DNA from 2 places in the Clostridium sp. 29_15 genome. Region 2 is predicted to be linked to the other one. Evidence: predicted binding sites of a transcription regulator. Region 2 holds the regulator's gene; the other holds the start of a gene.
What was found. The regulator HrcA, encoded in region 2, represses chaperone genes, less so after heat shock. The targets are predictions, from matches to a motif close to TGTTAGCACTCNNNNNNNNNGAGTGCTAACA.

Region 1 (15,720 bases), on a different contig from region 2:
TCCATAGCATATTCCTAGCACTGGTATTCCAATATTAAATATTTCTTTATCACATAGCGGTGAGTTTTCACCGTATACACTATTAGGTCCACCAGTAAATATTATTCCCTTTGGATTCATTTCTCTTATTTTTTCTATACTTAAATTATACGGATGAACCTCACAATATACATTACATTCTCTGACTCTTCTTGCTATTAACTGATTATACTGACCACCAAAGTCAAGCACTAGTATTAATTCTTTCTTCATTGAAATCCTCCTAATGTCCTTTTATAGTATTACTCTCTAACGCTATAGTTTGGAGCTTCTTTTGTTATATTGATATCATGTGGATGGCTTTCTCTTATACCTGAAGCAGTTTGAACCACAAATTTAGCATTTTCATATAAATTATCTAATGTTGGTGCTCCTAAATATCCCATACCTGATTTTATTCCACCTAATAATTGGAATATAGTATCTGATACTGGTCCCTTATAAGCAACTCTCCCTTCAACGCCTTCTGGTACAAATTTCTTTGTTCCATTTTGGAAATATCTATCACTAGATCCTTTTTCCATAGCTGCTAAAGATCCCATACCTCTATATACTTTGTATGTTCTTCCTTGATATATTTCAGTTTCTCCTGGAGATTCCTCACATCCAGCTAGCATTGAACCCATCATACAAACCTGTGCCCCTGCTGCTAAAGCCTTAACTATATCTCCTGAATACTTTAATCCACCATCAGCAATAACAGGAACACCATATTTTCTTCCTTCTTCTACACAATCCATAACTGCTGTTAATTGTGGAACACCTACACCAGCAACTATTCTTGTTGTACAAATTGATCCTGGTCCTATACCAACTTTAACACAATCAGCTCCCGCTTCAACTAAGTCTCTTACAGCTTCCGCTGTAGCAATATTACCTGCTATTATTTGAAGTTCTGGATAAACACTCTTTATTTTTCTTACACCTTCAATAACACCTTTACTATGTCCATGCGCTGTATCAAGTGTAATAACATCTACTTTTGCTTTTACTAAGGCTTCAACTCTTTCCATCATATCGTTAGTAATTCCTACTGAAGCTCCACATAAAAGTCTTCCTTTACTATCTTTTGCTGCATTAGGATATGCCTTTGCCTTTTCAATATCTTTTATAGTAATTAATCCTTTTAAATTGTTATCATCATCTATTAAAGGAAGTTTTTCTATTTTATGCTTCTTTAAGATTTCTAAAGCTTCTTCTAAAGTAGTTCCTTCCTTTGCTGTTATTAATGGGCTCTTTGTCATTACTTCATCAAGTGTCTTATCATAGTTTGTTTCAAAAACTATATCTCTATTAGTTATTATTCCAACTAATTTAGTTCCTCTTGTTACAGGAACTCCTGAAATTCTATATTTAGCCATTAATTCTAATGCTTGTCTTACTGTGTTATCTTCATTTAAGAATATTGGATCAGTAATTACGCCATTTTCCTGTCTCTTAACTCTATCTACTTCTATAGCTTGTTCTTCTATAGTCATGTTCTTATGGATTATACCAATTCCGCCTTCTCTTGCCATAGCTATAGCCATTTTAGATTCAGTAACAGTATCCATACTTGCACTCATTAATGGTATATTTAATGATATTTTCTTTGTTAATTTAGTTTTTAAACTAACTTCATTAGGTAAAATTTCTGATTTGTTTGGTACTAATAACACATCATCAAATGTGTAAGCAGTTTTAATAATTTGAGCCATTGTTATTCCCTCCAAATATATAAAAATATGTAATAATTGCTAATATAATCTATTTAATTGTAAAAAAAAGCACATTAACCTTTAAGTAAGGTTAATACGCCTAATAATCTTAAACTTATTCTATAAGATATAAAGACATTTAATCTTACTTATAGTCGGAAATTAATGGTTTCCGGTAGAAACGCCCTGCCATATTCAGGGTATATATAAGTTTTCATAATGTTTGTTGCCTTGCGATTTTTTTTTTAATTATAGAGTATTTACTTTATATTGTCAACATTAAAACAACTCTAGCAAATCTATTTTTCTCCACTTTTGACATATCATAATTTACCCTATTATAATTACCACCATTGATGATACCTATAATCTAATGTTGCTAGTAAAAGCTTCCCTCATTATATAATAAAAATGCTATATTTTCATCAATGATATATACCAGTTAATTATTTCTGTACTATATAATAATGAAATAATTGCTCCTATAGCTAAGTATGGACCAAATGCTATTTCTGCTTTTCTTTCCTTAAACTTTAATATCAAGAATATGCTAGCTATAATTCCTCCTAAAATAAATGCTATAAACAAAGCAAGCATAAGCCCTTTAATACCTAAAAATAATCCTATAATTAAAGCAATCTCAATATCACCTTCTCCCATACCTCCAGTAAAAAATACTATTGCTCCAATAACTATTACTCCTAAAGCTCCAGCTAACAAATTTTCCCAGGGTATTTGCCATGAAATTAATAAATCTATTATCTCTATAAAGACAAAGGCTCCTATCCCAAAGATGGTAGTGGATTTATATATGTAGTGTGTTTTTAAATCAATACCTGCAATAACTATTAAAAGAGAACTTAATAAAAACCCTTTTAATGAATCAATTGAATTTCCATAATTACAGTATATAAGAACATATAATAATGAATTGAGCATTTCAATAAGAGAATATTTAATAGATATCCTCTTGCCACATCCTCTGCATCTCCCCTTTAAAAATAAATAACTTAAAAGAGGAATTAAGTCATAGCCCTGCAATTTATAGCTACAAGTGGTGCAATGAGATGATGGAAATATAATGGATTCTTCTCGTGGAATTCTATAAATACATACATTTAAAAAACTACCTATACATAATCCAATAATTGCAATGAATATAATCTCCAAATATATAACACTTCCTTTATATTTATAATAATTATTAAAATTATTAACATTTTAGTAATAATTTATAATGTATTAAAAATAAAAACTTTAATGAAAATATAAAAAAACACCAAACAATTTTACTTGCTTGGTGTTTTTTTATATTAATACATTCCATCCATTCCCATTCCTGGAGCTGGTGCTGGAGCTTCCTTTTGTGGAATATCTACTACAGCAGCTTCTGTTGTTAAGAATGTAGATGCTACTGATGCTGCATTTTGAAGTGCTGATCTTGTAACCTTTGTTGGATCAACAATTCCTGCTTGAAGCATATTTACATATTTATCATTTAATGCATCATATCCAATTCCTGCTTCACTGTATTTAACTTTTTCAATGATTACTGAACCTTCAAGTCCTGCATTTATAGCAATTTGTCTCATTGGCTCTTCTAGAGCTTTAACAATTATATTTATACCTACTTGTGTATCATCAACTTCTGAAGTTAATTCTGCTACTTTATTAATTGCATTTACATAAGCAGTTCCACCACCTGGAACAATTCCTTCTTCCACAGCTGCTTTTGTAGCTGCTAAAGCATCTTCGATTCTTAGCTTTCTTTCTTTTAATTCAGTTTCTGTAGCAGCTCCAACTTTGATTACTGCAACTCCGCCTGAAAGTTTTGCTAATCTTTCTTGAAGCTTTTCTTTATCAAATTCAGAAGATGTTTCTTCGATTTGAGTCTTTATTTGATTTATTCTTTCTTTAATAAGTGATTTTTCACCTTTTCCATTTACTATTGTAGTATTTTCCTTAGTAACTTTTACACTTTCAGCTTGACCAAGCATATCTAAAGTTACTTCCTTTAAATCTCTTCCTAATTCTTCTGATATAACTTCTCCACCTGTTAAAACTGCTATATCTTGTAGCATTTCTTTTCTTCTATCACCGAATCCAGGAGCCTTAACAGCAACACAGTTAAATGTTCCCCTTAACTTATTAACTACTAATGTAGCCATTGCTTCACCTTCAACATCTTCTGCAATGATTAAAAGTTTTCTACCATTTTGAACTATTTGTTCAAGTATTGGTAAAATTTCTTGTATGTTAGTAATCTTCTTATCAGTTATTAAAATTAATGGGTTATCAAGTAATGCTTCCATCTTTTCAGTATCAGTTGCCATATAAGGACTTACATATCCTCTATCAAATTGCATACCTTCTACTACATCTAATTCTGTTCCCATAGATTTAGATTCTTCTACAGTGATAACTCCTTCATTTCCTACTTTTTCCATAGCATCAGAAATAAGAGTTCCTATTTCTTCATCAGCTGCTGATATGGCTGCAACTCTTGCAATATCTTCCTTACCAGCTACTGGCTTTGATATATTCTTTATTTCTTCAACTGCCACATCCACAGCTTTTCTTATACCACTTCTTATAAGTATTGGATTTGCACCAGCTGTAACATTCTTAAGTCCTTCTCTTATTATAGCTTGTGCTAAAAGAGTAGCAGTAGTAGTACCGTCTCCCGCAACATCATTAGTCTTTGTTGCCACTTCCTTAACTAATTGTGCACCCATATTTTCATATGGATCTTCTAATTCTATTTCTCTTGCTATAGATACACCATCATTTGTGATTAATGGTGAACCAAACTTCTTATCTAATATAACATTTCTTCCTTTAGGTCCTAATGTAACCTTTACTGTATTAGCTAGCTTATCAACACCAGATTGCATAGCTCTTCTTGCTTCTTCTCCAAATTCAATCATTTTAGCCATAATAATTATCCTCCTTTTTATTCAACAATTGCTAATATATCATCTTGTCTTAATATTATATATTCTTCTCCAGCAACTTTTACATCTGTTCCTGCATATTTTGAATATAAAATCTTATCTCCAACTTTTACGTCCATTTCTACCCTTTTGCCATCTACAACAGCTCCTGGACCTACAGCCATAACTTTAGCTTCTTGTGGCTGTTCTTTAGCTGTACCTGTTAGAACTATACCACTCTTTGTAGTTGATTCAGCCTCTAGTTTCTTTATAACAACTCTATCTCCTAATGGTCTAATATTCATTTAAAAATACCTCCTATCACTTTTGTTAGCACTCACCATCTCAGAGTGCTACTATCTATATTTTTATAATATATCCTTTTTCCTTACTTTTCAAATATTACTTTTTTTATTATTGCCTTTTAATGGTTAAATATAACTTAATATTTAAATTTATATTTTATTTACTCTATGTTTCTTATCATTCCTTCATTTTTTAAAATTTTATATATTTTACATTTAAAGTAAATCTTTTGATGTATATTTCTATCATAAGATTTATATTTTCTAAATCACTTATTTACTATAACTTTTCTCTCAAGATTAATGTCTTTAAATTTTTCTAACTTTTCATTTTTTATTACCGCTTTTATAGGAGATCCATTATTTATCTTAACAAAGGCTGCCTTAGCTTTAGCAGGTGTAACTATTGTTCCAGCTCCATTTATACATCCACCTTCACACATCATACCTTCTATAAAATTACCTGAAAGTCTACCTGCTTTGGCCATGGTCATTGTCTTCTTACATTCTAAACCTGAAACTTTTACTGGCTTGAAGTCAATGGTTGCTCCACTATCTTTAACGTAATTTTCTATAGCTGCTGTCAATCCTCCTGACATACCAAAGTTTCTACCAAATACAGAACCATCAGTAACATCATCTTCCTCACATTCATATGGATTAACTGCAAAGGCAGCGTATAATGCTAAAAGTTCTTCAAAAGTAAGTACATAATCAACAGCACCTTCAACACCATTTCTAATAGCTTCTGCTTTTTTAGCTGTACATGGTCCTATAAATACTATTTTTGCTTCTGGATCTTGTGCCTTTACATATTTAGCTGTTGCTACCATCGGTGATACAGTACCTGAAATCTTTCCTACTTCAGTAGATACTGTCTTTTCAATAAAGCTTAAAAATCCAGGACAGCACGAATTAGTCATATATTTATCACCATTTTCCATTCTTTCAATAAACTCATTGCTTTCATGAACAGTTACTGCATCAGCTCCTAAAGCAGCTTCTATCATATCCACAAAACCAAGCTTTTTAATGGAATTTCTAATCTTACCATAATTCATTGCTGCTCCAAATTGTCCTGTAATTGCTGGTGCTACTATGGCATACATTCTTCTTCCTCTACCTAACCTCTTAGCCACTGGTACTATCAAACTCTTATCAGAAATAGCACCAAAAGGACATGCTGTCATACATGCTCCACAATTTACACATTTTTCTTCTTTTATCATTGCTCTTCTATCTTCAGGATTAATATCCAAAGCTCCAGTAGGACAAGATCTCTTACATGGTCTCATAACTTCCGATATAGCATCATATGAACATGCTTTTTTACACATTCCACATTCTCTACATAGCTCTTGATTAATATATGCCTTTCCATTAACAATGCTTATTGCACCAAAATTACATGCTTCTTTGCATCTATGAGCAATACAATTTCTACATGAATCTGTTACATTATACTTATTAATTGGACATCTATCGCAGGCTGCCTCAATAACATACATTATTTGTTCATCTGGCCTTATATCAACAAGCTTATACTCAACCTTATCTCCATCAGCTAAACATCCTGATGCAAGCTTTGCTCTTTCTAAAACTATAGCTCTTTCTTTATATACACAACATCTATATGTGGGCTTATTCCCTTTAATAACTTCATATGGAATCTTTTCAATATTATTTAAAGTTACACTATCTTCTTTAGCAAGTTTTGCTACTGCTGTTAGAACCTCATGCTTAAGTTTTTTAAGTTGAGTTTCAAATTGAAACATATCTTTTCCCCCTATCAAATCCTTCTCAATACTCCACATAATATTATACTACATTTTGTTAATTTATTATATATTTTCATAATTATGTAATTTAAAACTATAAAAAATAGTCAATACACTAAATATATTGACTATTTTTACCAATTATACATTAATACTATTTTCTCTTGCATAATAGAATAAATATTGTTGCGCTAAACCTGAAAGTTCACCAAATTTCTCTCTACCAAATACTCTTATCTTATTTAATGAAACATCTGGTGCAACATAGAAATGAATCATTGCTCTCTTAATCCATACATCTACTGGGAAAGCAGACTTTTTCCCCATAGAGAAAAGCATGATGCAATCTGCCACCTTAGCACCTACTCCTTTAAAAGCTTGTAATGCAATATGACATTCATCTGTTGGAAGTGACATTATATACTCTAAATCATACATCTTTAATTCATCAGTTAACTTTCCTGATTTCTTTGCTTCTAAAGCCCTATTTATATTATAAATTGTATCAATTATGTATTTACTTCTGAAAGATGCTCCTGTTTCTTGTATATCTTCAAGTGTTGCTTTCTTTAATTGTTCTGGTGTTGGAAAAGCATGATACACTTCACCTTTATACTCTATCTTATCACCAAACTTTTCTGAAATTTTCTTAATAGTCTTCATTATTGAAGGAATACTGTTTCTTGCTGAAATAATAAAACTGATTACCATTTCAAAAGGATCTTGGTTTAATAATCTTATTCCATAACCAAATTCTATAGCTTGTTTTAATAAGTCATCCTTACTTAACTCTTCTTTTAATGGTCCATACTCTGTATTTAAATCAAAATAATTTTCCCATATATTTTTGAAGTCATCCATATTAGTATTGTGAATTATTACCTGTTCATCTTCTTGAGTAATCTCTATTACTCTCCTATTAGACACAACTATATAATCAGTATCAGTAACTCTCTGCCATCTAAAGCACTGTCCACATTCCAATATTTGTTTAATGTTAAAATTCTTAACACCTTTTATTATCACTGAATCATTTGACTCTATTATTTCTCTATAATCCATAAAACACCTCATCCTTTGCTCTATTATTTATATTTTATCTTTAACTAATATCTTGATTATTACTCAACAACTTTTATAAGCTATAAATAATACAATTATCTATTAACAATAATTATTTCTTATATTATAACGTAAAAAAATAAAAGTATCAAAAATAGAGATATAAAAAATGCTGCTAATTGATAATTAAGTAGAAAACTCATAGAGTTTCTTTAAAATATAAAAAGGAATTTCCCCTTAAGGAAACCCCTCATTAATTTTTAATTCTTAATTATTATTGATAATTAAAGAATCCTCTTCCGCTCTTTCTTCCAAGCCAACCAGCTCTAACATATTTTCTTAATATATTACTTGCTCTATATTTTGTATCTCCTGTTTCTTTATATAATACATCCATAATAGCTAAGCATACATCAAGACCAACTAAATCTCCTAGTGCTAAAGGCCCCATTGGGTGATTTGCACCATATTTCATAGCTGTGTCTATATCTTCTGCTGAAGCAATTCCTTCTTGAAGGATAAATGATGCTTCATTAATCATTGGAATAAGTATTCTATTAACAACAAATCCTGGAGCTTCTGCAACTTCAACTGGATTCTTTCCTATAGCTTCTGATAATTCCTTTACAGTATTAAAAGTTTCATCTGATGTAGCTATTCCTCTAATAACTTCAACAAGTTTCATTACTGGAGCTGGATTGAAGAAGTGCATTCCAATAACTTTATCAGGTCTCTTAGTAGCTGAAGCCACTTCAGTTATTGATAAAGAAGATGTATTGGAAGCTAATATTGTGCTTTCCTTACAAATACCATCTAATTCTGCAAATATAGATTTTTTAATTTCCATATTTTCTATTGCTGCTTCTACAACTAAATCACAATCTGCTGCTAAGTTCATATCAGTTGTTCCTGATATTCTTGAAAGAACTACTTCCTTTGTAGCTTCATCCATTTTTCCTTTAGCAACTAATTTACTTAAGTTTTTATTAATTCCAGCTAATCCTCTTTCAACAAATTCATCTTTTATATCTCTTACAATAACTTCATAACCTTTTTGAGCAAAAGCTTGAACTATTCCTGCTCCCATAGTTCCAGCACCTAAAACAAAAATCTTTTCCATTCAATTCCCCTCCATAACTTTTAATGAATAATGAAAAATTATTGATAAAATTCTAAACTAGTTTTTTCTTCATTTTTAATTTTTACGCTTCTTGAATTTCTTTTAATTGAGTAATCATTTCTGGTATTACTTTATTTAAATCTCCAACTATTCCATAGTCAGCAACATTCATAATTGGAGCTGTTTCATCTTTATTAATTGCTATAATCATATCTGAATCTTGCATACCAGCAACATGTTGAATAGCTCCTGAAATACCACAAGCTACATATATTATAGGTTTAACAGTTTTTCCTGTTTGTCCAACTTGATATGCTGCATCTATCCATCCTTTTTCAACAGCTGCTCTAGATCCAGCCACAACACCACCTAAAATATCAGCTAACTGTTTTAATAATCCAAAATTTTCTTCAGAACCTACTCCTCTTCCCCCTGAAACTATTACCTTAGCTTCACCGATATCAATTATTTCTTTATTAGCTTTAACTATTTCTAAAACTTGAGTTCTTATATCTGAAGATTCTATTTGAACTTTAACATTTTTCACAACGAATTCAGTATTCTTTTCAGTAGATTTAGCAAAAACCCCTGGTCTTACAGTGGCCATTTGAGGTCTATGATCTGGGCATGCAATTGTAGCCATTAAGTTACCACCAAAAGCTGGTCTAGTAGCTAATAAAGCACCATTACTAACTTCTACTGCTAATGAAGTACAGTCAGCAGTTAACCCTGTTGATAATCTTGCAGCTACTCTTGGCCCTAAATCTCTTCCAATAAATGTAGCCCCAATAAATATAATTCCTGGCTTTCTTTCATTTGCCAAATCACAAATTACTTTTGTATAGCCATCAGTTGTATAATGTTCTAATTCTGGACTTTCAGCCACAAGTACTTCGTCAGCACCATGTTCTCCTAAAGTAGATGCTAATCCTTCTACATTATTTCCTAATAATATTGCTGTAAGCTTAACTCCTAATTCATTTGCAAGTCTCTTTCCCTCTCCTAATAACTCTAAAGAAACTTTTTGTAATTTACCTTCTCTTTGTTCAGCAAAAACCCAAATACCTTTATAATCTGCTATATTCATTTTTCAATTCCTCCCTTAAGCAATCCTAGATATAATGCTTTTCCTTTAATTTACCTAAAACATATGAAACTGCTTCTGGTGCACTTTCCTTTACCACTTCTCCAGCACCTTTAGCTTCTTTAGTCATAGATTTCTTAACTTTAGTTGGAGATCCCTTTAATCCTATTTGTGATGCATCAATATCAAGATCATTTGCTGTAAATACAGTTATTTCTTTATCCTTAGTGGCAAATATCCTTCCAACATTCATATATCTAGGATGGTTTAATTCAGCTATAGCAGTTAAAAGTACTGGAGTTTTAACCTTAATTATTTCATATCCATCTTCTAATGCTCTATTAACTAATAATCCATCACTTTCTACTTTAACATCTTGTACATATGTTACTTGAGGTATTTCTAAATGTTCAGCAATTTCAGGACCAACTTGTGCTGTATCACCATCAATAGCTTGTCTACCTCCAAATATAACATCATAATCTAAATTTCTTATGGCTGATGCTATTGTTCTTGATGTAGCTAATGTATCAGCTCCACCAAAAGCTCTATCTGTAATTAATATTGCCTCATCTGCACCCATACATAAAGCTTCTCTTAAAGCATCCTTTGCTTGAAGAGGTCCCATGCTTATTACTGTAATTTTTCCTCCATGACTTTCTTTTAAGCATAGTGCAGCTTCTAAGGCATGCTTATCCTCTGGATTTATTATTGAAGGAACACCTTCTCTAATTAATGTTCCTGTTTTTTGATCTATTTTAACAACAGTTGTATCTGGAACTTGTTTTAAACAAACTACTATATTCATTATTTTAAGCCTCCCTTAATTACTTTAATAAGCTTCCTGAAATAACCATCTTTTGAACTTCAGAAGTTCCTTCATAAATTTCAGTAATCTTAGCATCTCTCATCATTCTTTCCATTGGATATTCCTTAGTATATCCATATCCACCAAATAATTGAACAGCCTTAGTTGTAACATCCATAGCTACCTCTGCTGCATATAATTTTGCTCTAGCAGCATCTACTGAATATGGTTGTTTATTTTCTTTTAACCATGCAGCTTTATATACTAAGAATCTAGCAGCTTCAATTTTTGTGCTCATTTCAGCAACCATCCATTGTAATCCTTGAAATGCTGATATAGGTCTACCAAATTGTTTTCTTTCCTTCATATATTTAATAGCTTCCTCTAAAGCACCTTCTGCAATTCCTAATGCTTGAGCAGCTATACCAATTCTTCCTCCATCAAGAGTTTTCATTGCTATACCAAAACCTTTTCCTTCTCTACCAATTAAATTTTCCTTTGGAACTACACAGTTTTCAAATATAAGCTCTGTAGTAGAAGATGCTCTTATACCAAGCTTGTCCTCTTTCTTTCCTATTGAGAATCCTAGGAAGCCTTTTTCAACAATAAATGCTGATATTCCCTTAGTACCCTTTGATTTATCAGTCATGGCAAATACGATAAATGTATCAGCTACGCCCCCATTAGTGATAAATATCTTAGAACCATTTAATATATAGTTATCTCCATCTAATACTGCTGTAGTTTGTTGTCCTGCTGCATCTGTACCTGCTCCTGGTTCAGTAAGTCCAAATGCACCAATCTTATTTCCTGTACATAAGTCTCTTAAATATTTTTCTTTTTGTTCAGGAGTACCATTTTCATTTATTAATGAAGCACAAAGTGATGTATGTGCTGAAAGAATAACTCCTGTAGTAGCACAAACTTTTGATAGCTCTTCCACTGCTAGGATATAAGATAATACATCACCACCAGCTCCACCAAATTCAGTAGGGAAAGGAATTCCCATCATTCCTAACTCTCCCATTTTCTTAACGTTTTCCATTGGAAATCTTTCTGTTACATCTATTTCAGCAGCTATTGGTTTAACTTCATTAACTGCAAAATCTCTAACCATTTGCCTAACTAATTCTTGCTCCTTAGTCAATGTAAAATTCATACTTTTACCTCCCATAAATTGCCCTTATACATACTTAAACACATTTATTTAAAACAAATTATTATTTATTTTGGAAATTCTTTTCTCTTCTTTCTAGAAATGCACTCATTCCTTCTTTTTGATCTAAAGAATCAAAGCAGCTTCCGAAATCCCCTGCCTCTATTTCTATAGCCTTATCTATATCCACTTGCATACCTCTATTTATAGCATCCTTACATGTTTTAACAGCTATTGGTGCATTGGAACATATAGCTTTAGCCATAGTTCTTGCTTCATCCATTAATTTATCTAAAGGCACAACTTTATTTACTAATCCTATTGCTAATGCTTCATCAGCTTTTACCATTACACACGTATAGATTAATTCCTTTGCCTTTCCTTCACCAACAAGTCTTGGAAGTCTTTGAGTTCCACCAAACCCAGGAGTTATACCAAGTCCTGCCTCAGGTTGCGCAAACTTAGCTTTTTCAGATGCAATTCTTATATCACATGCCATTGCAAGTTCACATCCTCCTCCTAAAGCAAATCCTGAAATTGCTGCTATGACAGGTTTATCTAAATTTTCAAGTCTTCTAAATACTTTATTACCTAGTAACCCAAACTCCTTTCCACCTTTTGAATCAAGATCTTTCATTTCTGAAATGTCAGCACCAGCAACAAAGGATTTTTCTCCTGAACCAGTTAAAATTACACAGTAAATCTCTTTATCATTTTCTAAATCTTCTATCACTGCATTTAACTCTTTTAAAGTTTCAGAGTTTAAAGCATTTAAAGCTTTAGGTCTGTTTATTGTTACAATAGCAATATTACCCTCTTTTTCTAAAAGAACATTATTAAATTCCATAGTTGCCTCCCTATACATCAATCCCACATACTATTTGTTAATTATATAACAAATATCAACAAAAAAATTTATACCTTTTATAAAGTGAATCTTAATTTAATTCTTAATTACACTCTAATTATAATAACTTTTTTTTACATTTGCAACTTTATTTTCCATTCACTAACATAAAAAAAGAACAATATTACTATTGATCTTTTCTATGATTTCTTATTTATTCATCTGATAAACTAAAGTTAATAAACTTTCAGATAAATGAACATTTTCTACCTTAACAGTTTCTGGTACATGAAGATCTATTGGTGCAAAGTTCCATATGCCTTTAACTCCACCATTTACCAAAACATCACATACTTTTTGTGCATTTATTCTAGGAACACAAAGAATTCCCATATCTATATTATTTTCTTCTAAATATTCTTTAAGTTCATCTATATCTTTTATTTCAACATCTCTTATTCTCATACCTACTAGTTTTGGATTTGCATCAAAAATTGCTGTTATTCCAAGACCTATATCTGTAAACCTACTATAATTTGCTATTGCCTGCCCTATATTTCCTGCTCCAATAAGTACTGCATTATATTCTTTTCCTACACCAAGAATAGTTCCTATTTGATTATGCAACTCTTTTACATTATATCCATAACCTTGTTGACCAAAATCTCCGAAGTTATTTAAATCCTGTCTTATTTGAGAAGCAGTAAAACCTATTTTTTCACCTAATTCTTTTGAAGATATCCTATCAACATCATTTTTGACAAGTTCTCCTAAATATCTATAGTATTTTGGCATTCTTTTTATTACTGCCATAGAAACATTTTTCTTCTTTTCCATAGTATATTCTCTCACTTTCCTATATTTTACCTAACATTATGATAATTTAATTATCCTAAAAATATATTTTCTATTACCCTGTATCTCCCATAACTTTAAATACTTTGATAATATAATAACATACTTTTTTTTCTAAATCTATATTCCCTCATACATTTTCAAAATTTAACCAACAATTAACTCAACTATTTCTATAAGCTTATTTTAAGCATTTTTTAAATATATATTATAAAAATAAAGACTTATGTATAACGTAGCAGATCCGTTATACATAAGTCTCCCTAGCTAAATATAAAGCCAAATGCCTAAACAAACGGCTCTATATAAAGATACAAAATAATTTTGTATGCATCCCTATGCCTAAAATGTTCTCGACTTTCTTTATTATAGTTAAGTTGATGATTTTTGTCAATATTTATCGAAAGCATCTAGTAGAGTTAATTATGGCAATTATGGTTACTCCTACATCTGCAAATACTGCTGTCCACATATTAGCTATGCCAAATGTTCCAAGTACCATAACTAATATCTTTATTCCCAGTGCAAAAACTATATTTTGCCATAATATTTTATTAGTTTTCTTTGACACATTTATTGCATCTACTAAAGCATTTATATCATCTTTCATTAATACTATATCTGCTGCTTCAATAGCTGCATCTGATCCAATCCCTCCCATGGCAATACCTATATCTGCTCTTGCAAGTACAGGTGCATCATTTACTCCATCACCTACAAAAGCAAGTTTACCATTCTTATTAGATCTTTTCAGAAGTTCTTCTACTTCCCTTACTTTATCTAATGGTAGTAACTCTGAATGAACTTCATCAATATTAATCTTTTCTCCAACCTTGTATGCCGTCTTTTTATTATCACCTGTAAGCATTACTGTCTTTTTAACTCCAGCTTTCTTTAGATTTATTAAAGCTTCAACTGCATTCTCCTTAATCTTATCTGAAATCACTATACTACCTTTAAATTCTCCATTTATAGCACAATATACTACTGTTCCTATTGAATCCACTTCATTATATAAAATATTAAATTCATTCATTAACTTTGAATTCCCTACAAGCACTTCTTCATTATTTATTACAGCTTTTATTCCGTGTCCTGATATTTCTTTATACTCTTTTATAACTTCCTTATCTATTTCTTTACCATATTCTTTTATGATAGAAATAGCTATTGGATGATTAGAAAAACTTTCAGCCATAGCTGCTACTTCAATAAGTTTTTCTTTATCAATGCCATTAGTATTTATTTCTGTAACACTAAATACTCCTTCTGTTAAAGTACCAGTCTTATCAAATACAACAGTTTCTAAATCTTTTAATAGTTCTAAATAGTTACTACCTTTAACTAGTACACCTTTTTTTGAAGCTCCACCTATACCTGCAAAGAAGCATAAAGGTACTGAAACAACTAAAGCACATGGACAAGAAACAACAAGAAATACCAATGCTCTATAAAGCCAGGTTGAAAATAAAGCATCCTTTATAAATATTGATGGTACTACAGCTATTAATATTGCTAAAGCTACAACTATAGGTGTATATACTTTTGCAAATTTAGTTATAAATTTTTCTGTATTGGCTTTTTTATTTGCTGCATTTTCTACCATTTCTAATATTCTTGAAACTGTAGATTCACCAAATTTTTTAGTTACTTTAACCTTTAATACACCATTGGTATTTATTCCACCTGATAATATTTCATCATTAACTGCAATTTTTCTAGGAACTGACTCTCCTGTAAGTGCAGAAGTATCAACAAAACTTTCTCCTTCAACAACAATGCCATCTAAAGGAATTTTTTCTCCTGGTTTAACTAAAATCACATCTTCAACCTTCACTGTTTCAGGTGATACTTTTTTTTCTTTTCCATTTATAATAAGATTTGCATAGTCAGCTCTTATATCCATAAGTGATGATATAGAACTTCTAGATTTATTAACAGCATACCCTTGAATAGTTTCTCCTATTTCATAAAATAACATTACTGCTACAGCTTCTGGATATTGATTGATAGTAAATGCTCCTATAGTTGCCACA
Region 2 (15,720 bases):
TAATTATTTGTCATCTTTAACTTCAAAATCAGCATCTACTACATTGTCATCGTGAGCTGTACCAGCATCTGCATTTGCTCCACCCATATTGTTTGGATCAAATCCTTCAGCACCTTGTTGTCCTCCAGCTTGTGCATACATCTTAGAAGATATAGCATAGAATTCTTGATTTAATTCATCCATTGCTTTCTTAATTGATTCTAAATCTTCACCATCTTTAATAGCCTTTAATGCATCTAATTTAGCTGTAACCTTAGCTTTATCATCAGCAGATACTTTATCTCCTAATTCTTCTAAAGTTTTTTCAGTTTGATATACTATTTGATCAGCATTATTCTTAACTTCTATGCCCTCTTTTCTCTTCTTATCTTCTTCAGCAAATCTTTCTGCTTCTTTTACTGCCTTTTCTACTTCTTCATCTGAAAGGTTAGTTGAAGCTGTAATTGTGATGTTTGCTTCTTTTCCTGTTCCCTTATCTAAAGCTGAAACTTTAACTATACCATTTGCATCTATATCAAATGTTACTTCTATTTGTGGGATTCCTCTTGGAGCTGGAGCAATTCCTGATAGAGTAAATCTTCCTAAAGTCTTGTTATCAGCTGCCATTTGTCTTTCACCTTGAACTACGTGAATTTCCACTGATGTTTGACCATCTGCTGCAGTTGAGAAAACTTGACTCTTCTTAGCTGGAATAGTTGTATTTCTTTCAATTAATGGTGTAGCTATACCACCCATTGTTTCAATTCCTAATGTTAATGGTGTAACGTCTAATAATAATACGTCTTTAACTTCTCCAGTTAATACACCTGCTTGTATTGCAGCACCTACAGCAACACATTCATCTGGATTAACTCCCTTAGATGGTTCTTTTCCTGTAAAGTTCTTAACTGCTTCTTGAACAGCTGGTATTCTTGTTGATCCACCAACTAATATAACCTTGTCTATTTGACTAATTGAAAGTCCTGCATCTGCTAAAGCTTTCTTCATTGGTTCGATACTTCTTTGAACTAAATCATGAGTTAATTCATTGAATTTAGCTCTAGTTAAATCTAAATTTATGTGCTTTGGACCTGTTGCATCAGCAGTGATGAATGGTAAGTTAATATTTGTTTGCATTGAAGATGATAATTCAATCTTAGCTTTTTCAGCTGCTTCTTTTAATCTTTGAAGAGCCATCTTATCATTTCTTAAATCAATACCATTTTCTGCTTTGAATGTTTCAGCTATATAATCCATAACTTTGTTATCAAAGTCATCTCCACCAAGCTTAGTATCTCCATTTGTTGATAATACTTCGAATACACCATCACCTAATTCTAGTATAGATACGTCGAATGTACCACCACCTAAGTCATATACGAATATCTTTTCGCTGTGATCTGTTTTATCTAATCCATAAGCAAGTGAAGCTGCTGTTGGTTCGTTTATTATTCTTAATACTTCTAATCCAGCTATTCTACCAGCATCTTTAGTTGCTTGTCTTTCAGCATCATTGAAATAAGCTGGTACTGTGATAACTGCTTGAGTTACTGGCTCACCTAAATAAGCTTCTGCATCAGCTTTTATCTTTTGAAGAATCATTGCTGATATTTCTTGTGGTGAATATTCTTTATCATCAATATGAGTTTTATGGTCTGTACCCATCTCTCTCTTTATTGAAATTATTGTATGATCTGGATTAGTAATCGCTTGTCTTTTAGCTACTTGACCAACTAATCTTTCTCCGTTAGCTTGGAATGAAACTACTGATGGAGTAGTTCTTGCTCCTTCTGAGTTTGCTATTACGACTGGTTCTCCACCTTCCATAACTGCTACACATGAATTTGTTGTACCTAAGTCAATACCTATAATTTTTCCCATAATTATTTCCTCCTAAATTTCTATCTATTAAAATTAAACTAATTTGCTACTTTTACCATTGAATATCTTATTACTTTGTCACCTTTCTTATATCCTTTCAGGAATACTTCAGCAACAACGTTTTTATCTAAATTTTCATCTTGAATATGCATTACTGCTTGATGCATATTAGGATCAAATCCTTCTTCAACACTTATCTCTTCAACTCCAAGTTTTTCAAGTGAAGTTTGAAATCCTTTAATAGTCATTTCAATTCCTTTTTTCAAATCTTCAACGCTTCCATCAACTGCTAAAGCTCTTTCAAGATTATCTACTGTTGGAATAACTTCTTTTAATACATCTGCACATGCATCTGCATATATTCCTTCCTTTTCTTTGGCAGTTCTCTTTCTAAAGTTTTCATATTCGGCTGTAACCCTTAATAATCTATCTTTAAATGCTTCAACTTCTTTTGAAAGTTTATCATTTTCTTCTTTTAACTTTTTAACTAAAGCTAAATCAGTTTCTTCATTGTTTTCAGCCTCATTAACCTCTTCAGTACTTTCTGTTATAGCTTCTGCTTCATCAATGATTTCTTCATTTAAATCTTTATTTTCTTCCATTCAATACACCTCTTCTCACACTACTCAAGACTCTGATTTCTTAAACTTTTATTTAGTTCTTTTATTACTTGAGCCATTATTGAAATTACTTTTGAATAATTAATTCTCTGTGGTCCAATTAAACCTATATTACCAATTGGTCTTCCACCTAAACAATATTCTGCTGTTATTACAGAACAATCTTTTGCTTCTGGAATATAATTTTCATCACCAATCTTTATGGTAATATCACCACTTGGCTCTAATAATTCAATAACACAATCTTTATTACTTATAAGTTGAAGCATATCTTTGACTTTTTCAATATCGTTATATTCTGCATAATTGAAAAGATTGGTAGTTCCTTCAACTAATAAATCTGATTTTGTACTTTCATTTAAACTCTTATATAGAGCTGGAAGTATTGCATTAAATAAATCATCAAATCCCTTAAGTTCTTCCTTTATTTCATTAATCACCTGTAGATTTATTGCATCTATTGTTAGGTTTTTTAACTTAATATTAAGAACTTCATTGATTCTATCTAATTCACTTTCCATAGGCATATGTGATACTCTTATTCTATGGTTTTTTATAACTCCACTATCTGTAACTATTATAGCTACTATATTGGACTTATCAATACCTATAAGCTGCATCGATACTATCCTGCTTCTTTTCATAGAAGGAGTTTCCACTATACAAGTTAAATTAGTTAACTCTGATAATAGCACACATGCTTCTTTTAATACCTTATCCACTTCATACATAGCTGAATTAATGATATATTCCTTAATTCTAAGCTCTTCTTCTCTTGTAAGCTGTTCCCTCTGCATCAATTGATCTACATATAATCTATAGCCTTTACTGGAAGGGATTCTGCCTGCAGATGTATGAGGCTGCTCTAAATATCCCATCTCCTCTAAGTCGGCCATTTCATTCCTAATAGTGGCAGATCCTATACCTAAGTCGTATTTTTTAGCTATTGTTCTTGATCCAACAGGTTCACCTGTCACAATATAGTCGTTTATAATGGCTTGGAGTATTCTAATTTTTCTATCATCAATAGCCAATCTCATCACCCCTATTGTTAGCACTCACTAACACCGAGTGCTAATGACTACAATATCAATATATTCTTATTCGCTTTTTTTGTCAATTTCATATTTTCTCATATTATGCCACCTATTATTTACTATTTAAAATAGTGTGATTTTTTCTCTTTTTTTCTTTAAATTACTCTTATTTTCTATTCAATCTATTTTTCTAATATAAAGTCTGACATAGCCTCATTTGCTAAGCTTATTCCTTTTACCGTCAAAGATAATTTATCATCTTTTAGCTCAAGAAGACCTCTTTTAATATTCTTCTCTATTATATTTCCATATATACTGTCTATATCAGTGTTAAACTTTTGCTTAAATTCCATTTTACTTATACCTTCATTAAGTCTTAATCCCATAAACATATATTCTTCAATTTCATCTTTAATGGTATTTTTATATCTATCAATTTCAACACTTTCATTTTTTTGTATTTTTTCAATATAACTTTTTACATCTGGATTATTAACAACCCTAAAGCCATCTATATACGAACTAGATGACGAACCCACTCCTATATATTCTTTAAGTTTCCAATAAACTTTATTATGTTCACATTCTCTTCCTTCTAAGCTATAGTTAGATATTTCATACTGATTATAACCACCACTACCAAGTAGATCTTTTGTTAGTTTATCCATTTCTCTTTCCTCTTCTTCAGATGGTAAATTTAATTTATCCTTCATATGCAATGTATAAAAAGCAGTTCCTTCTTCTATGATAAGGCTATATGATGATATATGCTCTGGCTTTAAATTACAAATCTTTGCAAGGGTATCCTTCCATAAATCCACTGTTAAATTTGGCAGACCATACATAAGATCTACGTTTATATTATTAAAACCCAGTTTTCTAGCTAATTTATAATTATCTACAAATTCTTCATAAGTATGTATTCTTCCTATTATTTTAAGGAGTTCATTATTACATGACTGTAAACCAAAGCTTATTCTATTTATTCCACCATCTTTCATGGCAATAAGTTTTTCCTCATTAACTGTACCTGGGTTACATTCCATGGTAAACTCCATATCATCTACAAGCTGAAGCTTATTTACTGTTTCAAGAAGCTTTTTAATTTCATGTACTTCTAAATATGATGGAGTTCCTCCTCCAATAAATATACTTTTTATCTTATATTGCTGACACTTATTTAATATCTCTTTACATAAAGCTTCTATATAAGCTTCCCTATACCTCTCCTTTCCTGCAAAAGATGGAAAATCACAATAAAAACACTTCTGCTTGCAAAATGGTATATGTATATATAAACTTGTTTCCTTCATTCTTATTCCTCCAAATTTTTATAGCACTATAATTTTCTTTTTAACGCATTAGTAACGACGTATATAAGAAGTGGCTAATTTATTAGTATCCCATATTCTAAAAATTTTATAATTTTCTAAGCGTAAAAAAAATAATAGCCACTTACACTATGGCTATTATTATATATTACTTTATGAAACTATACTATTTTAAATCAATACTGCTTTTTTATATCCTTTTTTCATTACATAGCTTCATTTTGCTATCTTCCTTTACTAAATAGCAATTCATTGCTATGAAAGCTATAACACACAGCATACTACAAAGCAAAAAAGAAGTTCCTAATGAATAATCAGCAACTAATCCTATCAGCGGGTTAATAGCTGCAGAAACCACACTACCTATTACAGAATATATGGATAAAATCGTTGCCCTCTCTCCGGTGGTTACAGACTTATTTTCTATCTCCATGACTATTGGTGCAAACAATGCATCACTTAGTGAAATACTCATTACCGAAATAACACTTACCACTGCTGATGTTGTTCTCCACAATATCAACGTTGCTACTAAAATAATTAAATATAATATATTTATATATTTTCTTTCACCTAAGATTCTTTTAAAGTAATATGATTTCCCTGTAATCAAAGATATTATTTGAGAAAGAGCTAATATAATACCAAATTTTTTTACGTCTATACCACAACTAATATATTTATTTTGATTTAAATATACGGTTATGCCTTGTACGATTTCCGAAAATAAGGTAATTGAAATAATAAATACGATAATATTCTTATTATTAAACGTTTCTTTAAAATTCATTTTTATACTTGCATTTTTTTCATCCTTAGGAACTTCATCTAAGAACAGTGACAGTATAAATGCAATTCCATAAGCCACTATTGTAAATAACACTGTACTTTCCATAGAAATTTCAATTATAAAAACACTACTAAGTGAAGCTAGTAAAAATCCTAAAGTTGTATAAAAATTGTATTTTGAAAAAACCTTATCGCATAACGATTTATCATATATAGAATTATATAAATATGCCGAGTCACAGCCAGACAGTCCCGCTAAAGCTGCCGCTAAAAATATTCGTTCTATTAAAAAGCCTAAAAATGAACCTGAATTATAAAAAACTATCTTTGATAAAAAGTAAATAAAATTAGCAATGACCACTATCTTCTTGTAACCTATTTTATCAGCAAGCTTCCCCCATGGCACTTCTAAGATTATAACTATTATAAAGTACGCCGACTCAATAATAAAAATTTCCGTCATAGAAAGCCCTCTTTTTTGCCTATATAAAGTTGCTATAGAACCATAAAAAACTAAACTTTGTAAAAAAATTATTAAATACATTAAATATATGTTCTTCTTATTCAATTTTAATCCCTCCATTTTCAGTAGCACAAATAAACCTATAAAAAATATAGGTATTTTTCCTTAATGAAGTTTTTAAATTGGTCTAAACATATATTTATCTCTCCTTTATATTTCAACCTAATTTTACTATTTTTATAAAAAAGATGCAACAATCATATATTATAAGCATAAAAAGCCATACCAAGGAACTTTTCTTGATATGGCTCTTCATTGCCGCAAATAAATTTTTCAAAATAATGCAAAACTCAATAATTAAATCTTTATATTATTATATTTCTATAAAGTCCATATTAATAACATTATTCTTAGTAAAATGTCTTTGAGCTTCTTTTATATGCACATGTATTATTTCATTTTCAAATTTAACATCTAAGTCTTTGCAATAATCAGTAATAACAATATATTGTTCTAATAGATTACTTGAAAGAAAGATAGGTATTATCTGTCCATCTTTTCTTCTAAGTGTTTCAGTTACTAACCCCTTATTCCTTAGTTTATTACCTTTAATTCCTACATCCCTAATACTTAATTCCAGCATAAATCTTTTCTACCTATAAAAATAATTTTCTATATAATATACTTGTTCCAATGATGAATTGTGAATTATCAATGATGAATTACAGAACACTATTAATTTTTTCTAAACTCTGTGAGTTTATTCCTTAATTCATCATTCATCACTCATCATTCATCATTAAAAAAAAAGCTAGAGATTTTAAAATCTCCAGCTTTTTTACTAATCTACTTTTAGTACTGCCATGAATGCTTCTTGTGGTACTTCTACAGATCCCACTTGTCTCATTCTCTTCTTTCCTTCTTTTTGCTTTTCTAAAAGTTTCTTCTTTCTTGAAATATCTCCACCATAACATTTAGCAAGAACGTCTTTTCTCATAGCTTTAACAGTTTCTCTAGCTATAACTTTAGATCCAATTGCTGCTTGTATTGGAACTTCAAACATTTGTCTTGGAATTATTTCTTTTAGCTTTTCAGCAATTCCTCTACCTTTATGGTAAGCTCTTTCTTTAGGAACTATCATTGATAATGCATCAACAACATCTCCATTTAATAATATATCAAGCTTAACAAGTTCAGTAGTAGTATATCCTTTAAATTCATAATCAAATGAAGCATATCCTCTTGTTCTTGATTTTAATGTATCGAAGAAATCATATACTATTTCATTTAAAGGAATTTCATAGTTAATAGAAACTCTTGTTGTTTCAAGATATTCCATATCTATATAAACTCCTCTTCTTTCTTGGCATAAATCCATTATAGCTCCTACATACTCTGTTGGGGCAATAATTGATGCCTTAACAATTGGCTCTTCCATATAATCTATCTCTGTTGGTTCAGGAAGATTAGTAGGGTTAGTAAGTTCAATTGTTTCTCCATTAGTCTTAGTAACCTTGTAAACAACTGATGGAGCTGTTGTAATAATATCTAAATTGAATTCTCTTTCAATTCTTTCTTGAATTATTTCCATATGAAGAAGACCTAAGAATCCACATCTAAATCCAAATCCTAATGCTATAGATGTTTCAGGTTCAAAATCTAAAGCAGCATCATTAATTTGTAACTTTTCTAATGCTTCCTTTAATTCATCATACTTAGCACCATCTACTGGATATATACCAGAGTAAACCATTGGTACAGCTTTCTTATATCCCGGAAGAGCTTCTGCTGTTGGACGATTTGCTTCTGTTACTGTATCCCCAACTCTGGCATCTGCTACATTTTTTATAGATGCTGTTATATATCCTACATCTCCTGCACTTAATTCACTTATAGGCATTAACTTAGGTGTAAATACTCCTACTTCAGTTATATCATATACCTTATTTGTTGCCATAAGCTTTACTTTTGTTCCTGGTTTAACTTTACCATCTATTATTCTTACATAACATACAACACCTTTATAACTATCATAGTATGAATCAAAAATAAGTGCCTTTAATGGAGCATCTTCATCACCATTTGGTGCTGGAATTTTTTCTACAATTGTTTCCAAAACATCTTCTACATTTAATCCTGTCTTAGCAGAAATCATCGGAGCATCCTCTGCTTCAATTCCAATAACATCTTCAATTTCTTGCTTAACTTCATCAGGTCTAGCTGATGGTAAATCAATCTTATTTATTACCGGTGCTATTTCTAAATCATTATCTAATGCTAAATAGCAGTTAGCTAATGTTTGAGCTTCTATACCTTGAGCTGCATCAACAACTAAGATAGCTCCTTCACAAGCTGCTAAGCTTCTTGAAACTTCATATGTGAAGTCTACGTGCCCTGGAGTATCTATTAGATTTAAGATATATTCTTCTCCATCTTCTCTTTTATAGATAAGTCTTGCAGCTTGAGATTTTATAGTAATTCCTCTTTCCCTTTCAAGCTCCATATTGTCAAGAACTTGCTCTTCCATTTCCCTTTGAGTAAGAGTTCCTGTCTTTTCTAATAATCTATCTGCTAATGTTGACTTACCATGGTCAATATGTGCTACAATTGAAAAATTTCTAATTTTTGATTGTCTATTGCTTGCCATATATAATAACTACTAAAATTAGTAGTTTCTTCACCCCCATTATATTAAATCAGAGTAAATTATATCATAAATTATCCTGTCAGTGTCAAGATTCTTGGTTAATTAACAAATTAATCTATATTTTTAATTTTGTTGTTCTAACCATTCTATGAAATCATCAACAATTATGTCAATTTTACTTTTAGTTTTTTCATTCTCTTTTGTATTTTTTGTTATTTTCCCTAAAGTATTCTCTATTTTAGAAATTTGCTTAATAAAAAAACTTCCTATTGATTTAATTTTTGCTATAAATATATTATTTTTAGTTAACTTTATTTTCTTATTTCCAATTTGAACCTGTACATTATCCTCTCCTTTATCTAAATATATCTTTATATTGGCATTATCTTTTATAAACTCTGAAAAATCTTCACCAAATTCCTCAGTGATTATTTGATAATTATTAAGTGTATTGCCAAATGGAGATAATGCTTCTGTATTTTTGATATTGACTATAATACATCCTACTATAACCATACTAAAAAGAATTATATGAACAATTCCCTTCTTAAGCATAAAAATGCACCCCTTATTTTTTACGCAATTATAGCGTTTTAACATTGTAAAGGATGCACATATTTTAAATTCTTTATTCAATTAAGTATAATTTTTTATATACTCTGCTATTACCCTAGCTATATATTTAGCTGATAACTTTGCTTCTATAGCAGTATTTGCTATTGATCCATCCTCTAAAAGCAATATATTATTGCTTAAATTCAAATTAAAAGCGTTTATACCAGAATCATAAACAAAAATATTAGTACTTCTAAGAAGGCTTGGAAATAATCTATTAATAATTTCTATAAGCTTATTATCAAGCTGGGTATTACTTGAATAATTGCTACTGTTCCCAGCTACTACAAACATTACCTTAGCAACTGTTTCACCATTAATCTCTGCTGTAACAGCCTGCCTATTACTGTTTGAATCCCTATGTAGATCTATAATAAGCTTAAAATCTCCATACTGATTTAAATAAGAGCTTACTGTTTCATTAGACCTTCCATAGCAATCATTATATGAAGTATCGTGTATTGTCTTATCATGAATTACCGCTATGCCATAGCCATCTTGTAATTCCTTAGCAAGAACATCTCCAACACCAACTACATTGTAATCATTATTATCTGTATTATAATTATATCCCTCGTCTACATTTCCACCATCATAATAACTTTCATGGGTGTGAGTATGATATATAAGCACCTCTGGATTAGCTTCGTCTAATGTCTTCTTTAAACTTTCATCATATGCAGGACTTTCTTTAGCTATAGCTTCATTTTCTTCTTCTGTAATCATGGCAATACTATTGGAGTTAATTTCATATGGCTGTATACCACTGTTATTATTAGCCACTGCTCCTGTAATAGTTCTATTTATTTGTGCAAACACTGTCAATTCATTACTTACAATATCCTCAAATCTTAGATTATATAGTCCTAATGATTGTAAGATAACATTTTTTATACTTAAATTATTTTCCGCATAATCACTGGCATCATAATTTAACTCCTCCACCACTGGCATGCAGTAATTCAATAACTGAACATATGCATATGCTCCCCTTTCCCGATAATTATTTAATACCACTATGCATCTTATACAAAAAAATACTACTATAATCAATATAACCACTATATCAATGCTTATCCTATTCCGTCCTCTTTTATTTTCACCTCCATGAAAAACATAACTCATTCATAATTCACCTCACTTATACATTTATATGTTTAAGTGACATACTTATTACAAATTATAATGTTAAATATTTTTCTTATTTTAATTTAAAAATTTATTTATTTCCTCCATTTCCATTTCTGGTTGCACTGCTATATTTATTCCATCAGCTATTATCTTGGCAAGTGATTCAATAATAGTATCTATATCTTTAGGTGTTACAATCAATTCTCCTACAAAAGGAGTTAATATTTCTCTTATAAGCATTTGCTTTTCATTTTTATCAACTTTTTGTAACATAGAATAAAATTCCTTTCCCCTTTCAACTTTTCCTACAAGGTCATCAAGCACCATATCAATAGTATCATTAGCTATAGTAGCAGCATCTACAACAGTAGGTACTCCTACAGCTAATACTTTTACTCCTAAACTCTTTTCATTAATTTGCATTCTGTTATTTCCAACACCTGCTCCTGGAGAAATCCCTGTATCTCCTATTTGAATAGTTCTATTGACACGGTCTAACTTTCTTGAGCCTAAAGCATCAATACATATAACTAAATCTGGCTTAACTTTTTCAACTACCGCTTTAACAATCTCTCCAGTTTCAATTCCTGTTATGCCTAGTACTCCTGGTGCCAATGCACAAACTGACCTTACATGACTTTCTAAAGCATCAGGCATAATCTGCTTTATATGTCTTGTTACCATTATCTTTTCAACTACCTTAGGTCCTAAAGCATCAGGAGTTACATTCCAATTTCCAAGTCCCACTACAAGCACTAATTTTTCTTCAGTAACATCTGCCAATCTCTTAAGGACTTTTCCTACCACCATAGATAACTCATTCATACATTCACCATCATAACTTGTAAATTCCGGAAAATCTATGGTAATATAATGCCCTTTTGGTTTTCCTAATTCCTTTCCGGCTTCATCACTTTCTATAGTTACTGTAGTAACCTTTATATCTCCATCATTCTCCTCATCTACCCTAACTCCGTCAAGTTCTCTCTTATTTTCCTCAGTATATGCTTGCTTTGCTTCTATGGCTAAATCTGTACGTATACTTATCATTATTTTCCCTCCTATTTTTACCTTTTTTCACAACTACAAAATTATTTTCCCAAATTACTTTTAATTTCATACTTGAACTTCTAAACTTTCAATGATATAATATGATTTGTTGAAAATGAACTCGTACGCAGATTTCCCCAAAAACTGCAAGAGGCCCTATAAAAATTTAAGGGGGTGAATTGAATGGCAAACATAAAATCAGCAAAGAAGAGAATTAAAGTTACTGAAACTAAAACTGCTCAAAACAGAATGATAAAATCAGCTTTAAAAACTGCTATAAAGAACTTTGAAGCTGCAGTAACTGCTAACAACGCTGAAGAAGCTAAAACTTCATTCGTTAAAGCATCTAAGTCTTTAGACATGGCTGCTCAAAAAGGTGTTGTTCACAAGAACATGGCTGCTAGAAAGAAGTCAAGATTAGCTGCGAAATTAAACGCTATGGCGTAATCAATAAGGAGTCGGTGGTTTTTAATCACCGACTATTTATTTACATAAAAAATCACCTTTATATAAAAAAGGTGATTTTTTATGTAGTATTCATTATAAAACACTTTTTCTCTATATCTTACTTAGCCAAGAAAGTCTTAAATAGCATAAGCTCCATTTCTGTAGATTTATCTCCTGTGGATGACTTTAACTTATTTTCTGTATCAACACATATTCTAATAAATTGACCTAATTGCTTCAGTGAAAATTTATTAGCTTGATTCATAAGCTTTTCACAAACAAATTGTGGTAACCTATACTTGCTCATAAAATAATCTACTCTCTTTCCTTTGCTCATATAAATTTTAATTTCATATAACCTTTTAAAATGATTTTCAATGGTAGTTATTATAAGAATATGTTGATCTGCCTTAAATAATAAATCATCTAGCAAATCTAAAGCCCTATCAACCTTCTTATTAGAAATGTACTCTACTAGATCAAAAATATCATCTTCACTTTTATTGGCAATAAGCTTATCTATATCTTCTTTTTCAATTTCCCTACCATATGTATAGGCACATAATTTATCTATTTCGCTTTTTATTATATCAAAATTATTTTGTACCTTTTCCCCAAAATATCTTACTTGTATTTTGCCTATATTTTTTCCATTTTCCTTAAATATATCTTCTATTTTTTTATAATATTTATCCTTCTTTAGTTTATCACAATGAACTACCTTAATATATTTATCAAGAGTTCCTAACTTTTTATTTTTTTTAGGAGTATCTCTTTTATCATTAAATAAATAATACATTATTAGCACTGCATAAGGTGGAAGATTTTTTACATACTCAGAAATTTCTGAATATAATTTTGCTCCCTCTTTATCAGTTTTATCCTTTAAAAAGTTAGCTCTATATACAACAATTGCTTTTTTCTCACCAAAAAAAGGCATAGTTTCACATGCATTTTCTATATCATTAAAAGTAGTAGTTAATCCATCTAGTCTTTCATAATTTAAAGTCATAAATTCATCAGGTACTAACTTCTTTACAAGAATATTAATATTTTCTTTTATAAGTTCTTCATCTAAACCACAAAAAACATATCCCGATCCTATGTCACCCTTTTTTAACTCGCTTTCAAAACCATCTATATTAATCAATAAATTATTACACTCCTATCTTCTTGATATTATAATATCCTTTACTATCCATACATCTTTAATGTCACCTTTTGTAAAATCAATTATTTCATAATTATAATTTATTTTATCATAATTAACTTTAAGTAGACACTGTTCTTTCTCTGTCTTTATTATATAATTTTCTCCACTTGGCTTTATATAAACCCCATCTTTTATTAAAAACTTTTTAAAACTATTATCTAACCTTTCTTTAGATAGGGTTATCTTTTCTAACTTATCATTATTCGCATCTTCATTATATTGAATAAATGTCCTTTTCCCCTTAAAACTTATTACTATTGCTCCTTCATTATAATACTTAATATTAACTATAGGACTATAAACTATAATAGACACATAGATAAATACTATAATTGGGTAATATATAAATCGCTTATATCCCTTTTTATAAAAATAATATGTTATGAGCATGGCAATATAAAAATAAGCAGCTCCATAATATATATAAAATATATCAATTGTGATTTTATCAAAAAAATTCATAATATTATCCATTAAAATTATAATATATTTACTAACAAATAAAATATAATTAAAAACCATTGGAATCTTTAAAAATAATATTAGTAAATTACCTAATACTATTATGATGTTAATAAAAGGTATAATTAGTAGATTTCCTATGATTGAATTAGCACAAAATTCATTAAAATACATCATTGTTATTGGTAAAATAAAAATTTGTGTTGATAGAGTTATAGCAACTACTTGCCGTATTTTAGAAGGAATCTTATAAAACACCCTATTAATCTTCTTATTAAAAAAATTAATTCCAATAATGTTTACAAAAGACAATATAAATCCAATACTAAACAAACAATAAGGTTTAACTATTAATATCACTATTCCAGCTAATGATAAGGCAGCCATCATATTATACTGACGTTTAAGCTTTAAAGCTAAGTTAGATATAACAATCATTATATATGCCCTTATAGCTGCTTCCTTAGTACCTGAAAATAACATATAAAAAAAAGAAACAATCATTCCTAATAAATTAGATCCAAATAACAGTACAATAGAATATACCATTGTAATATGCAATCCCGAAACACATATGGCATGGGATATTCCATAATACTTCATCTTTTCTCTATCATAGCTCTCAATATTATCATCATATCCATAAGCCACTGAGGAAATTATTCCTGCTTTCCTTGCCCCTAATTTACTTTGAATTTTATCATATAAATCCTTTCTTAAGTCGTACAAATATAAAGTTAGATCCTTTTTTCTCTTCTCATATTTAATTATTGTAAAATCCCCTATTATACCTTTAGAAATATTAAGATTTCTATTAAAATTTCCTTTTGCGTAAATTTTACTACCTACAATTTCTTCTGAAGCTTCTATAGATATATTTACTTTTCTCCCCTTTATCTCTCCAATTCCCCTATTATATTTTAGTGAAACTACTCTAATTTCTTCGTTAGCTTTTGGGGTATAATTATAATAAAAAACATTATTCATAAGTGCAATTATAAGAATTATCAGTAAAAATATTTTAAGATATCTTTCAGTATTAAAAGTTATTAAAAAAAACAAGCTAGCTGCAATGAGAATTGCTGCCAGCTTATTATAATAATAAATTTCATATGTAAATGATGCCAATATAAACACTATAAATATGTATAATAACGGATTATTATAATAAACACCACTTTCTTTACTCATGACAACACCTCAATTAAATTATTGCCATTTTTTCGAAAACCAAATCATTGTTACGTATACTAAAAAGGATATTAATATAATACTTATTGTAAATATATTTATTAATACGTCCTTCTTATAAAGAAATATTGTTCCTATTATTACAATAATTATATATAAAGCTGTATATATAATATTTTTATATTCATATATATTTTTAAATTGATTTCTATACAAATAAGTAAGAAAATTTATACACATTATTAAAAATACCACAATTTCAATATTTTCTTTCATTGCTAATATAGCTACTATTGTCACTACATTATATATAACTGCATTTAACAAACTATGTTTATTTTCTATATTATTTATTGATAAATTATTTAAAGCTAATAGAACCATTGGTATTAGTAATAAATTTAAAGAAATAATGCTACTATTTTTAAATAATATCTTATCGTCAATAAAATAATAAGCATACATCATAAATATTTGAGATAAAATAAATTGCATATATATACTATTAGCATATTCAATTGACTTTCTTACTTCCTTATCCTTTCTCTTAAGGTGTAATAATGCTTTAATAGAACTTTTTTCAGTATATATATCACATATATGCTTTAATATTTTGGATGCTTTTGCTTTTCCTATGCCTATATTTGACATAGATATCAATGATAAATCTCCTAAGGTTTCACCTTCCACAGCAACCTTAAACCCATCGTTATAAAAAGCATTTACAATCTTCAACTTCTGATCAGGCTTAAGTCTACAAAATATTCTTGCTTTTGATACTGTTTTATAAAATTCTTCTTCAGACATATGGCTTAACTCCACACCAGAAGTAACTTCCTTAGATGATGATATAAGACCTATATT

Region 1: the regulator HrcA is predicted to act here: its motif matches at 4,998-5,028, upstream of groES (co-chaperone GroES).

The regions. Positions count from the first base shown of each region.
Region 1 is NZ_MNRT01000021.1:96,773-112,492, reverse strand. Features, by position in the region: gene guaA (glutamine-hydrolyzing GMP synthase) at 1-252, opposite strand, end outside; gene guaB (IMP dehydrogenase) at 282-1,736, opposite strand; purine riboswitch at 1,869-1,966, opposite strand; gene BHW04_RS03745 (prepilin peptidase) at 2,151-2,906, opposite strand; gene groL (chaperonin GroEL) at 3,050-4,672, opposite strand; gene groES (co-chaperone GroES) at 4,690-4,974, opposite strand; gene BHW04_RS03730 (4Fe-4S dicluster domain-containing protein) at 5,244-6,749, opposite strand; gene BHW04_RS03725 (DNA-3-methyladenine glycosylase family protein) at 6,894-7,814, opposite strand; gene BHW04_RS03720 (3-hydroxybutyryl-CoA dehydrogenase) at 8,089-8,934, opposite strand; gene BHW04_RS03715 (electron transfer flavoprotein subunit alpha/FixB family protein) at 9,017-10,021, opposite strand; gene BHW04_RS03710 (electron transfer flavoprotein subunit beta/FixA family protein) at 10,047-10,826, opposite strand; gene BHW04_RS03705 (acyl-CoA dehydrogenase) at 10,846-11,985, opposite strand; gene BHW04_RS03700 (short-chain-enoyl-CoA hydratase) at 12,047-12,829, opposite strand; gene BHW04_RS03695 (redox-sensing transcriptional repressor Rex) at 13,040-13,666, opposite strand; gene BHW04_RS03690 (heavy metal translocating P-type ATPase) at 14,082-15,720, opposite strand, start outside.
Region 2 is NZ_MNRT01000041.1:73,007-88,726, forward strand. Features, by position in the region: gene dnaK (molecular chaperone DnaK) at 4-1,860, opposite strand; gene grpE (nucleotide exchange factor GrpE) at 1,899-2,462, opposite strand; gene hrcA (heat-inducible transcriptional repressor HrcA) at 2,483-3,514, opposite strand; gene hemW (radical SAM family heme chaperone HemW) at 3,700-4,830, opposite strand; gene BHW04_RS10485 (MFS transporter) at 5,039-6,205, opposite strand; gene BHW04_RS10490 (hypothetical protein) at 6,474-6,743, opposite strand; gene lepA (translation elongation factor 4) at 6,942-8,747, opposite strand; gene BHW04_RS10500 (hypothetical protein) at 8,871-9,302, opposite strand; gene spoIIP (stage II sporulation protein P) at 9,384-10,487, opposite strand; gene gpr (GPR endopeptidase) at 10,569-11,543, opposite strand; gene rpsT (30S ribosomal protein S20) at 11,727-11,990, shown strand; gene holA (DNA polymerase III subunit delta) at 12,109-13,140, opposite strand; gene BHW04_RS10525 (ComEC/Rec2 family competence protein) at 13,156-14,856, opposite strand; gene BHW04_RS10530 (P-type ATPase) at 14,875-15,720, opposite strand, start outside.